3 regions of the Halobacillus sp. GSS1 genome follow, and region 3 is predicted to be linked to each of the others. Evidence: riboswitches for the same ligand, from Rfam matches in the RefSeq annotation. Region 3 holds a riboswitch; each other region holds the start of a gene.
The links. A riboswitch is a leader RNA that binds a small molecule or an ion and turns the genes downstream of it on or off. The one in region 3 is predicted to bind S-adenosylmethionine.
Positions count from the first base shown of each region.

Region 1 (4,234 bases), on a different contig from region 3:
TAATTTCTGATTAAGCGATAGAGAGAGGAGACGAACGATGACGAATACATCATTTGATACGAGGATCGTGCACCATAAAGCGGATCAACGTCTTGTCCCGAATAGCAAGAATACCCCGATTTACCAGACGTCCGCCTTTACTTTCAAAGATTTGGATCATTTGGAAAGTTATTATGAGGGAGACAGCCCTTATCTATATACAAGAGAGAGGAATCCTAATACAGATGAACTGGCAGGAACCATTGCGGAACTGGAAGAAGCACCAGCTGGAGTGGCATCTTCATCTGGAATGTCAGCCATTCTTGCCGGCATTCTCGCGGTTGCCAAACCTGGGGATCATATCGTTGCAGCAGAAGATGTTTATGGAGGTTCACACAAGTTGATCACCAAAGAACTGCCTGCGTTCGGCATCGATGTAACGATGGTTTCTTTTTCAAATTTAGACGACGTTTCAGAAGCGATGACGGATCAAACGAAGCTTCTCTATACGGAATCGATTTCAAATCCTTTTTTGCGTGTGGAAGATTTAGAAGGATTAGTCAACCTTGCTCGTCGAAAGAATGTGAAAACGATGGTTGATAATACGTTCGCCACCCCGTACTTATTGCAGCCGTACACGCATGGCGTCGATCTTGTCGTCCATAGTGGGACGAAATATATTGGTGGTCACAGTGATGTGACATGCGGAGTGCTGGTCGGGAATGAGGATTTGGTTCAGGCCGCTACCCAGAAGATTGTCACATTTGGAGCGAATCTAAGCCCGTTCGAAGCATGGCTCACTCAACGCGGAGCCAAAACTTTAGGTCTTAGAATGAAGAAGCAATCATACAATGCAAAACAGGTAGCAACCGCCCTGAATGACCATGTCGCGGTCCGGACCGTCTATTATCCTGATAAGGTATCGGAAAAAGGAAACGGAGCCATTGTGACCATCGAACTTAATGATTCGATTGACATAGAGGCATTCTTCCGGTCACTTGGATGGGTGAAGATTGCTCCTACGCTGGCGGGAGTAGAAACGACTGTTTCTTATCCTGTCCGTACATCTCACCGTGCGTTATCGAACGCTGAACGAGAGAAAATCGGTATCAATGATTATGTGATTCGTCTTTCCATCGGAATTGAAGATCATGAAGATATTATCGATCAGCTGAGAAGGGCAATAGAAGCTTCAGAAAATTAAATTTTTAAAATGATTGACTTTTCTGATTCTTATCCGTTATAATTCACAACATAATCAATCAACTGCATACATCTCTTATCAAGAGAGGCTGAGGGAATAGGCCCTGTGAAGCCCGGCAACCTTCAAACAACGGTTTGAAAAGGTGCCAAGTCCTACAGATCAGATTGATCTGGCAGATAAGAGGAGGAACCGAAATGACAAACCCTCTTCTTATTTGGAAGAGGGTTTTTTGCTGTTCGGAGAGAGATCCAGGCCCTTTATGCATGCTTAAAACCAACTATTTTTATAAGAATAGAAAACTTTTTTGGGGAGGAAACAATCATGACAAATTCATTTGAAAGCTATGATGTAGATACGATTTCTTTACACGGAGGACAATCACCAGATCCAACGACGGGATCTCGGGCGGTGCCGATTTATCAAACGACTTCTTATGTTTTCCATGACACAGAACATGCGCAGAGCCTATTTGCCCTTGATGAGCCTGGAAACATCTATTCCCGGATCGGAAACCCGACCGTTGATGTTTTCGAAAAAAGGATGGCCCTCTTGGAAGGTGGGGTCGCTTCTGTTGCGACGGCTTCCGGGATGTCAGCCATTGCCTTATCCATACTGAATATCGCAGGATCTGGAGATGAAGTGGTTGCCGCGGCAAACCTGTATGGCGGCACCTATAATTTATTCGCCAATACTTTACCGCGATATGGCATTAAAGTTCACTTTGTTGATCCGGAGGAACCGGAAAATTTCCGCAAAGCGATTACAGAGCGAACGAAAGCGGTCTTCGCTGAAACCATTGGTAATCCAAGTCTTCATGTGCTGGATATTGAAAAGGTAGCTTCAGTCGCTCATGATCATGGCCTTCCGCTTTTGATTGATAATACATTCGCCACCCCTTATACATGCCGGCCGATTGAATACGGGGCCGATATTGTCATCCATTCCGCAACGAAATGGATCGGCGGCCACGGAACGGCCATTGGAGGAGTTGTCGTAGACGGGGGACAGTTCGATTGGGACAACGGCAAGTATCCCGTTTTCACAGAGCCTGATGATAGTTATAACGGGATCGTCTATACCGCCGATTTCGGAACGCTTGCTTATATCACGAAATTGCGTGTCCAGCTGCTTCGTGACTTTGGTTCTTGTTTGAGTCCTCAGAATGCCTTCTTGTTATTGCAAGGTTTGGAGACACTGCATTTGCGTGTCGCCCGGCATGGAGACAATGCCCAGGAAATCGCAGAATACTTACAAGGTCATCCCGATGTGGAATGGGTGTCGTATCCAGGCCTGCCCTCGCATCCGGCTCATGAGTTGGCCACTCGATATCTTGAAGGAGGATATGGTTCTATCGTTAACTTTGGCATTAAAGGCGGACGGGAAGCCGGGAGACAAGTGATCAACAACATTTCACTCTGGTCACATGTAGCAAACGTCGGAGATGCGAAATCGTTAATTATCCATCCCGCTTCCACGACTCATCAGCAGTTATCCGTCGAAGATCTAGCTGCAAGTGGAGTGACAGAGGAATTGATCCGCTTATCCATAGGGCTTGAATCGAGCAAAGATTTAATCAACGATCTTGATCGTGCCATTGCTAAAGCGACCGGAAGGGAAACGGAACAAACGGCGATTACTGAAAATGACGAAGGTGTCATCAAATGGGCCTTGAGCTCCTCCAAAACCCAGGAAGATGGAGAAACGCGTCCCAAACGTTTGGCGGTTGTCGGATTGAGTGGAAAGCCTTCACGTCCGAGTCATCGCCTAGCTAGAAAAATGCAGAGGATGGGATACCAAATCGTCCCTGTAAATCCACGGGAAACAGAAGTCCTTGGTGAGAAAGCCTATCCTGATCTGAGATCGATTCCATTTAAAGTTGATGTTGTGCAAGTGTTTCGCAGTCCTGAAGCAGCCATTGAAATTGCTAAAGAAGCGGCAGATATCAGGCCGGATGTCTTTTGGCTCCAGGAAGGTGTCATCTCACCGAAGGCGGCCCAGATTGCAAGTGAAGCAGGACTTGAAGTCGTTCATAACCGGTGTACGTATAAAGAGGCCCAGCGTTTACGGGGAACCATTGATACGTATGCCTGTGAAATCTAAAAATATATCATAGAGGAGCGTGTAAGATGGGATTTAAGAAAACATTCATGACGATAGGGTTACTTGCAGCCGTGGGTTTGGTGGGTTGTTCCGGAGATGCAGAAGGGGAGAGTAGCTCACCAGACAAAGTGACGCTCGATTATGCCTATTACTCTCCCACGAGTCTTGTATTGAAAGAGCAGGGATTTGCCGAAGAAGTCTTTAAAGATGAAGGGGTCGAAGTGGAATGGGTCCTCAGTCAGGGAAGTAACAAAGCTCTTGAATTCCTGAATTCCAGCAGTATTGATTTCGGTTCGACCGCAGGTGCAGCGGCTCTGATGGCAAAAGCGAACAATGCTCCTGTCGAATCCATTTATCTATATTCCAAGCCCGAATGGACAGCACTCGTTACGAACCCTGATTCCGGAATATCTTCTGTGGAAGATTTGAAAGGGAAGAAGGTGGCGGCAACGCTCGGAACGGATCCTTACATTTTCTTAGTCCGCGCACTTAAGGATCACGGGCTTTCTACGAATGACATTGAGCTTGTGAACCTGCAGCACCCTGAAGGAGCAACGGCACTGGCTAATGGAAATGTTGATGCATGGGCAGGGCTCGACCCTCATATGGCCCGGAATGAATTGGAGGGCGGCGCTGAACTTTTCTACCGTAAGCCGGAGTTCAATACTTACGGAACATTAAACGTTCGCTCGGATTATGCCAAGGAGCATCCCGAAATCGTCAAACAGGTCATTGAAGCTTATGAAAAAGCAAGAAAATGGACGATTGAAAATCCAGGCAAAGCAGCAGAGATCCTTGCTGAAGAAGCGGGATTGGATTTGGAAGTCGCGAAGAAGAGTCTGGAAAGGAATGATTTATCGAATCCTGTACCAGGGAATGCGTTGACAGAAACCGTTCTTGGAGCAGGCTATGTGCTACAGGAAGAAGAAGTCATCAAGTCAGATGTGGATA
Region 1 is NZ_JAFLHE010000019.1:26,225-30,458, forward strand. It holds gene J0K78_RS18830 (trans-sulfuration enzyme family protein) at 38-1,183, shown strand; SAM riboswitch class I at 1,256-1,366, shown strand; gene J0K78_RS18835 (PLP-dependent aspartate aminotransferase family protein) at 1,505-3,283, shown strand; gene J0K78_RS18840 (aliphatic sulfonate ABC transporter substrate-binding protein) at 3,310-4,234, shown strand, end outside.
Region 1: it holds a riboswitch for S-adenosylmethionine, as region 3 does, so the genes downstream of both, J0K78_RS18835 (PLP-dependent aspartate aminotransferase family protein) here and J0K78_RS14415 (methionine ABC transporter ATP-binding protein) in region 3, are expected to answer to the same signal.

Region 2 (4,234 bases), on a different contig from region 3:
CCGTCATCCTCCACAGTGGCAACGTTCGAATTCTTCGATTTCCAAACGAGTCCGTCTTCCACTTTTGTAAAATGTCCGTCTTCATACACATTCAGTGCGGAAAGAGTAAACTCATCCCCTTCCATCGTTAAATCTGCCTGTGGTACGTTTTCAAAGATGATTAAATCCGATAATCCGCCATCTTCAGCGGCTTCCACCTTTGTACCCATCAACCACGATGGCAGCATCATACCCAGGGTCAGTGTAAAGATAAACATCCATTTCCCCGCCATTCTCATTCGCCATTCCTCCTTGATTTATCTATTTGTAAAAGGTGTCTTCCTATCCAAAAAGACCCTTTCGCAAAACGTTTTCTAAAAAAGCAGTTCTTCATAAAGTCGGTATAGGAGAAATATTGTTGTAAACGTTTACATTTTGTAATAAAAGCGTAACGGAAATAGATATAGTCGTCTATACCACTTAAGGCCCGAATCGTCCTTTTTCCCTTCTTTTTCCAAAGCTTTCCTACTATTCCAATCGACTCATTTTAAAATAATATGTCAACCTTTCTTGAAATTAATGTAAAAAAAGTACATAAAAAAAGGAACCTGGATCCAGGTTCCTTTCCCTCTTAAGAAGCACTCCTCATTACGGCTTTCCTTTTTTCTACTGTGAATTTCGGATATCTGAAAGCGATCGCTAAAAGACCGGCTGCAGCTGTGAGTAAAGGATAAATGCAAAACGGAACAATCGCGACAGGAGAAATACCAGCCACACCTGCCACTGCTAAAATCTGTCCACCATAAGGAATGATTCCCTGAACGGAACTGGCAAAGATATCGAGGATACTTGCGGAGCGACGCCCTTCGATGCCGTATTCATCAGAAATCTGTTTCGCCAGCGGGCCCGCTGTAATGATGGAAATCGTGTTGTTCGCAGTAGAAAAGTTGACGGCCGTCACAATCCCTGCAATACCAAGCTCCCCGCCACGATTCGAGTTCACTTTCCGACTCACGGCTTGTAATAGAAACTCTATCCCTCCATTTGCACGGATCAATTCCACAAGACCACCGAGCAAAATCGCTATCATTGCGAGCGTCTGCATATTCGTAAATCCATCCCCTACCATAGTGACGAACTCCATACCAGAAAACTTTCCAAGCAGAAGGCCGACACCTCCGGCGAAAACAATACCACCAATCAAAACATAAATGACATTCACTCCGGCAATCGCAAAGCCAAGCACGCCTAAGTAAGGTAAAATTTCTACAATGTTGTACGCGTAGTTTTCATCCAGGCTAGCCGAGGCATCCGCCGTCATTACAGCAAAAATAACGGCCGTGATGATGGCTGCTGGTAAAACGATAAAGAAATTTGCTTTGAACTTCTCTTTCATTTCCGTGCCTTGCGTACGGACAGCTGCAATGGTCGTATCTGAAATAACGGAAAGGTTGTCCCCAAACATTGCACCACTGACAATGGCACCCATGACCAGGGCAAGGCCAATGTCCGTCTGTTCTGCCACGCCTACGCCGATAGGGGCGAGGGCAACCACCGTACCTGTTGAGGTCCCCATGGAAATCGAGATGAAGCAGCCGATGACAAACAAACCGACGACCATCCAGCCTCCAGGGAGATAAGTCAAGCCGAGATTGACGGTGGATTCAACTGCTCCCATTCCGGATGCTACGGCAGCAAATGCGCCCGCCAGCAGGAAGATGATCACCATTAAAATGATGTTCGGGTGCCCTCCTCCTTTCGTCAACTGGGAAATTTTCGTTTGGAAATCCGTTTTCCGGTTCATGGCTAAGGCGAAGAGAATAGCTGCGAATAGGGCAACTAGAACGGGCATTTTATAAAAATCACCTGTGATGACCCCTGATCCGATGAAAAGCAAAATAAAGACCACAAATGGGATGAGTGCGAAAGCATTGCTGCTTGGTTTTGTCATGATTTGACCTCCTTTTTTATATAACTCATCAGAATAGTTGGTTTTATCCCGAGAAAAGTTCCTGATCCAAAAGAAGGCGGCCAACAAAAAAGAGCCTTCTTACAATAAGAAGGCTCTTGAAACGTATCCGTTCATTCCTTCTTATCTCTCAAGTGATCATCACTTGCTGGACTTAGCACCGGCCAACCGATGTTGGTGGTTGCTGAAGCTTCACAGGACCAGTTCCTCCGCTTCTCTTGATAAGAAATATTCAATTGAGTTAATGGTAACTTTACAATAAAAAAGATCCTCTGACAAGAGATTTTCAGAAAAATTGTTATCGATCGTAGCGCCCGATCATTTCCATCGCTTCTTCAGAAAGAGACGTGTCGATGGCATCATTGAAGTTAATATCTCCACTGATAGCACCGTTCGCATCATACATCTCGAACTGTTTCTTAATATCGTCAATAAACATTTCTCCGTTAGGGTCAAGCCCCGTCACACCGACTTTCTTCCAAACTTCTGCGTCCTTAAGCGCCGTATGTTTGGTCATGATATCAATCACTTCATCAAGACCTTCATCATGAAGGAACGCATCATTATAATCACGGACACCCTTCAGATAGGCAGCCATAAAACGTACAGAAACGTCGGTTTCTTTTTCGATGAAATCAGGGGATCCCAGCACCATCGCAATCTGTGCATCCGGAGCGAAATCTGTAGCGTCACCGAAACGAACGTGCAGGTTCTGTGCTTCTCCCTGAGTGATCAGTGGCTCGATCTGAAGAGCGGCATCAATCGATTTGTTCCCCATGGCCGCAAGCATGTTTCCAAAGTCAGACATGAGAACAAATTCGACATCGTCTTCTGTCAGACCGGCATGTTCAAGCATGCGCTGAAAAATATAATCATCCACAGCATTTCTCGATGAAACGGCAATCCGCTTTCCTTTCAAGTCGCTGTACTCTTTGATTTCATCCTGCAGATCTTCACGAATCACAAAACTGAAATAGGAGCTGCCATCGAAATAATGCCCTTTATCGGCAATGATCTTCACGTCAATCCCCTGGGCGATAGCATTGAAGAAGGAAGCCGTGGAAACACCACCGGCAATATCCACTTCCCCTGCTGCCAGAGCTGGAAGCATATCGTCACTATTGGCGAACGTTGTGAACTTGATATCAATGTTGTAATCGTCAAAGTACCCTTTTTCTTCAGCAATATAAAAGCCGGCCCCTGAAGCTGCTCCATCTTCAGCTATTACTACCGTCGCCTTCTTATCTAATGGAGCAAAATCACCGTCTGTGAGGCCACCGCTACCTGTATCTCCCCCGTCATCACTGGAGGAACACCCGAACAGCACAAAGATAATCAACAAAAAAGAAAACAGATGACATACTTTTTTCATCATGGGATTCCAATCCCCTCTCTTCCTCTATTTACGCGAACGCTGTACTTCTTCCTGAAGATGATTCCAAATCTCCACAAAATGCTCCGCCATCAAAGGGTCCGCCCGTACCTGCTCCATATTTCTCGGGCGCGGCAGATCAATCCGTTTTTCATCGATAATCGTGCCGGGCTGCGAGCTCATTAACAAAATCCGGTCGCTAAGTAGGAGCGCTTCATCTATGCTATGGGTAATAAATAAGACCGTTTTCTTCGTTTCTGACCATATATTTAAAAGTTCCTCCTGCAAAATGAATTTATTCTGCTCATCGAGCGCAGCAAAAGGTTCATCCATAAGGAGGATTTCCGGATCGTTCGCAAATGCTCTCGCAATGCTGACGCGCTGCTTCATCCCACCGGAAAGCTCTTTTGGATAGAGCTTGGCGAATTTCTCGAGCCCTACTTTATTCAAATAATAAGCGGTCCGCTCCTTGATTACATCTGCAGGCATGTGTCTCATCTTTAACCCGAAACTCACATTGCCTTCAACGGTCAACCATGGAATGACTCCTCTTTCCTGAAAAACCATCGACTGCAGCGGCCGTTCTTTTTTACTCTTTGCAATCGTGAAGGAGCCACCACTTGGTTTTTCTAACTCCGCCAGAATCCTTAACAGCGTCGTTTTCCCACAGCCGCTCGGCCCGACGAGACAGACGAATTCACCATCCGCAATATCAAGAGAAATCCCCTCTAAGGCCGTCACGCGGGTCTCTTTTTTATAAAAAACCTTTGTTAAATCCTGAATCGATATTTTAGCCTCCATCCCCTGTCGCTCCTTTCATCAGTTAGCGCCATGGCAGCAATTTGGCCTGCAGGCCCCGGAGAATGACCGAAAACAAATAGCCGAAGAACGAAATGAGCACAAGCCCGACAAAC
Region 2 is NZ_JAFLHE010000004.1:302,576-306,809, reverse strand. It holds gene J0K78_RS11690 (glycoside hydrolase family 3 protein) at 1-278, opposite strand, end outside; gene J0K78_RS11685 (Na+/H+ antiporter NhaC family protein) at 611-2,014, opposite strand; SAM riboswitch class I at 2,069-2,176, opposite strand; gene J0K78_RS11680 (ABC transporter substrate-binding protein) at 2,247-3,320, opposite strand; gene J0K78_RS11675 (ABC transporter ATP-binding protein) at 3,348-4,121, opposite strand; gene J0K78_RS11670 (ABC transporter permease) at 4,144-4,234, opposite strand, start outside.
Region 2: it holds a riboswitch for S-adenosylmethionine, as region 3 does, so the genes downstream of both, J0K78_RS11685 (Na+/H+ antiporter NhaC family protein) here and J0K78_RS14415 (methionine ABC transporter ATP-binding protein) in region 3, are expected to answer to the same signal.

Region 3 (4,234 bases):
GAAGTTAATGAAGACTTGGAAGACAGTCCGGAATTTGTTAATGAATCTCCTTACGATAAAGCCTGGATGGTTGTTGTTGAACCAAGTGACAACTCCAAGGTCAATGATTTGATGACCGCGGAAGAATATGAAGCAATGATTGATGAAGACTAAGGATAGTGCATTGGACAGGCAGGGCTTTAAGAAACCTTGTCTGACATGATCACGTTTGATCTTAATCATGTTCAGACCATGCCTGACAGGCATGGTCTGTTTCTATATAGTAGGTGATGAAGATGGATGGAGAACGAATCGTCATTGTTGAAGGAATCACGGATAAAAAGAAGTTGAACAAGGTTCTTGATGAAGATATTGAAATCATCTGCACCCATGGGACTTTAGGAATCGAGCGGATGGAAGAAATGATTTTTGATCACAATTTAGATGATCGGACCGTGTATATTCTCGTGGATGAAGATGACTCTGGCTACAAATTAAGAAAACAATTGACGGAAGAGCTTCCTCACGCCGAACATATCTATATAGATAAGGCCTTCAGAGAAGTAGCAGCTACGCCGGAAGCTGAATTAGCAAGAGCCTTACTTAGTAGGCATTTCAACGTAAAATCGATTTATTTAATATAGGAGGATGGCTGTGGAGGAAATAAAAACATCACCAGAAGTAAAGAAGCACTTTGATGCTCCACAAACGACCCTCACCTTCGTTCACAGCCCTTTTTGCGCAACGTGTCATTTAGCACGTCAAATGCTTACAACACTTGAAGCGGTCTTTGATCGGGGAGTTTTTAAGGAAATGAATGCTTCTCTGCACCCTGAATGGATGCAGTATTATAAGATTAAAAGTGTCCCATGTCTGCTAGTGACGAGGGATGGGGAGGTAGAGGAAAAGATATATGCTTTTCAATCTGTCTCCTATATGTATGAGAGAGTCGTTGGTTTTGTTGAATAGTGTATGTATTTCCCAGGAAATGACCACTACTGTAGAATTGAAAACTTCTCTTATTAAATATGGTTTGGAAGTTATTCTATAATAAAAAACAGGGAAGACTCTCCAGAGTCTTCCCTGTTTTTTCTAGTCATGAATATCATACGATTTCTCCTAGTTTGCTTACAATATCTAAGAAGGAGGACTGATCACCAAAATTCGCATGGATATTACCTTGTTGATTGATGATGATGGTGGAAGGAACGCCATCACAATTGTACATGTCATAAACGTAACGTCCTTCGTCAGAAAGAGTAGGCTGCATTAAAAACTTTTCGGTGAATTCGAGACCTTCCTCTATCATCCGTTCCCTTCCAGAAACATTGATCGTCAGCATCGTTACTTTTTCATGATCCATCGTTTTGAACAGTTGTTCTTTCATAGGTAAATCTTTCCCGCAATCTGGACACCAGGAGGCCCAGAAGGTCAAGACAATAACTTTCCCTAGGTCGTCTTCCAGTTTATAGATTGAAGATTGATCGTTAATATAAGGCAGTTCAAATAAAGGGGCTTGTTCACTCAATGTCATTCTCCTTTGTATCTGGCGAAGTTATGGATTGACGCTAATCTATGTCCCATGCTAACATAATTATTAATTTCATATCGACATCTTCACTTATCCAGAGTGGCGGAGGGACTGGCCCGACGATGCCCGGCAACCGGCAGGTAGACTGTACGGTGCTAAATCCTGCGAAGTCTTTGACTTTGATAGATGAGAAATGTAAACGCGATCAATCTCTTCTATTAAAGAAGGGATTTTTTTATTGTGTAAATCGCGTGAATATTTGATGTTTTGGTTTATAATTGATCGTTTTTTTTTATTTTTGATCGACTTTATTTTCTGAACAATCTGTTTTGGAGTTGACACAAAATTCGTACGGTGCTAAAATCCTCTTTGTGCTACTTAAACGAGTTAAAGTGATAATAATTTAATAGACTAAAATCTCTTATCCAGAGTGGCGGAGGGACTGGCCCGATGATGCCCGGCAACCGGCAGAACTATTTTGCTCAGGTGCCAATTCCTGCAAAGTGAAAAACTTTGACAGATGAGAGAACAGATTTTTAGGTAAGATTAAAAACGCCGCTCTGTTCTCATAACAGAGCGGCGTTTTTTTGGAAGTGGAGGGAAATCATCATGATTACAATTAAAGGACTATCAAAGATATTCCACACGAAAGATCAGGATGTACGAGCTGTGGATGATTTAAGTCTTAACATTAACAAAGGGGAAATTTATGGGGTGATCGGCTATAGCGGTGCCGGTAAAAGTACATTTATTCGTTTACTGAACCGGTTGGAAGACCCCACAGAAGGAAGCATTCTTGTCGATGATCAGGAACTCACTTCTTTAAGCAAAGGAAAATTAAGGTTGGCAAGACAAGAAATCGGAATGATCTTCCAACATTTCAACTTGCTTTGGTCGCGAACCGTTCATGATAATATCGCTTTTCCATTGGAAATTGCCGGGATCCCTAAAGCTGAAAGGCAGAAACGAGTCGATGAATTGATTGAATTGGTGGGGTTGAAAGGACGTGGAGGTTCTTATCCATCCCAATTGAGTGGCGGACAAAAGCAGAGGGTGGGGATAGCCAGAGCACTTGCAAACAACCCTAAAGTTCTTTTGTGTGATGAAGCTACATCCGCCTTGGACCCAGAGACCACGGATTCGATTCTTGATCTTCTTGTGGATATTAATGAAAAGCTCGGCCTTACAATCGTTCTGATTACACATGAAATGCATGTAATACGCAAAATTTGTCATCAGGTGGCGGTTATGGAAGAAGGGAAGATTGTGGAGCAAGGGGAAGTCTTGGATGTCTTTCTTCATCCTCAAAAACCGGTAACGAAGAAGTTTGTGGATCAGGTGATGGGAGATCCGGAAAAAGAGACCTCCCTGCAGTTGATCAAAGATAATTACCGATCTGGAGAAATTATACGCCTTCACTTTGTCGGAGAAAGTACAAATCAAGCACTCATCAGCGATTTATCCAGGAAGTTTGAAGTAGATGTCAACATTCTGCATGGGAAAATCACCCAGACGCAAAAGGGTGCGTATGGAACAATGTTTGTACAGTTTGATGGAAATCAAAAAGAAGTCGAGCGTGCCATTGATTATATTGGGTCAACATCTGTAGAAGTGGAGGTGAATCCACATGTTTAATGAATGGTTCCCGAACGTAAGAATGGAAGACATGATTACAGCTACAAATGAAACCCTCTACATGACTCTGGTATCTGTCGCGGGTACGTTTGTTTTAGGTTTACTATTGGGCCTGCTTCTTTATTTGACCGGCCCTGGGGGTCTTTGGGCAAACAAAACATTGAATTGGATCACTGCCTCTATCGTTAACATATTTAGAGCGATTCCTTTTATCATTCTCATTTTATTGTTGTTCCCGTTTACTGATTTTCTGATTGGAACTATTCGAGGGCCTCAAGCAGCGCTACCTGCACTAATTATTGGTGGAGCTCCATTCTATGCCCGTTTAGTGGAAATTGCTTTGAAAGAAGTCGATAAAGGTGTTGTGGAAGCCGCAAAATCTATGGGAGCGAAGTACTCGACCATCATTTTTAAAGTATTACTCCCGGAATCGATGCCAGCGCTTATATCGGGAATTACTGTAACAGCGATCGCATTGATTGGATACACCGCAGTAGCAGGTGCAATTGGATCAGGTGGACTTGGCGACTTCGCCTATTTCTACGGCTTCCAAAGAAGTAATTTTGATGTTGTATTTATCTGTACCATTTTAATCATATTGATTGTGTTTATATTCCAATTCATCGGAGATGCGATCTCACGGAAATTGGATAAAAGATAAAGATAAAATAAAGAAAGGGAGAGAATAAAAAATGAAAAAAATCTGGACGAGTTTAATCGCCGTATTATTTATCCTTGTTCTCGCAGCTTGCGGGTCATCGAATGAGGAGGAAACTTCATCAGGATCTGAAGGTGAGGATGGAACCAAAGAGATTAAGGTAGGAGCTACTAGTGTTCCTCACGCTGAAGTTCTTGAAAAAGCAAAACCTATGCTCGAAGAAAAAGGAATCACATTAGAGATTGAAGAATATCAGGATTATATTTTACCGAACCAAGACTTAGATGAAGGTCGAATCGATGCAAACTATTTCCAAACGATCCCTTATATGGAGACTCAAGAAGAAGAGAAAGGATATGACTTTGCAAACCTCGGTGGTATCCACATTGAGCCGATCGGAGTTTATTCTCAAAAGTATGAAAACCTGGAAG
Region 3 is NZ_JAFLHE010000008.1:42,524-46,757, forward strand. It holds gene gcvH (glycine cleavage system protein GcvH) at 1-153, shown strand, start outside; gene J0K78_RS14400 (toprim domain-containing protein) at 276-623, shown strand; gene J0K78_RS14405 (thioredoxin family protein) at 634-948, shown strand; gene J0K78_RS14410 (TlpA family protein disulfide reductase) at 1,085-1,507, opposite strand; SAM riboswitch class I at 1,598-1,703, shown strand; SAM riboswitch class I at 1,929-2,037, shown strand; gene J0K78_RS14415 (methionine ABC transporter ATP-binding protein) at 2,120-3,145, shown strand; gene J0K78_RS14420 (methionine ABC transporter permease) at 3,138-3,806, shown strand; gene J0K78_RS14425 (MetQ/NlpA family ABC transporter substrate-binding protein) at 3,838-4,234, shown strand, end outside.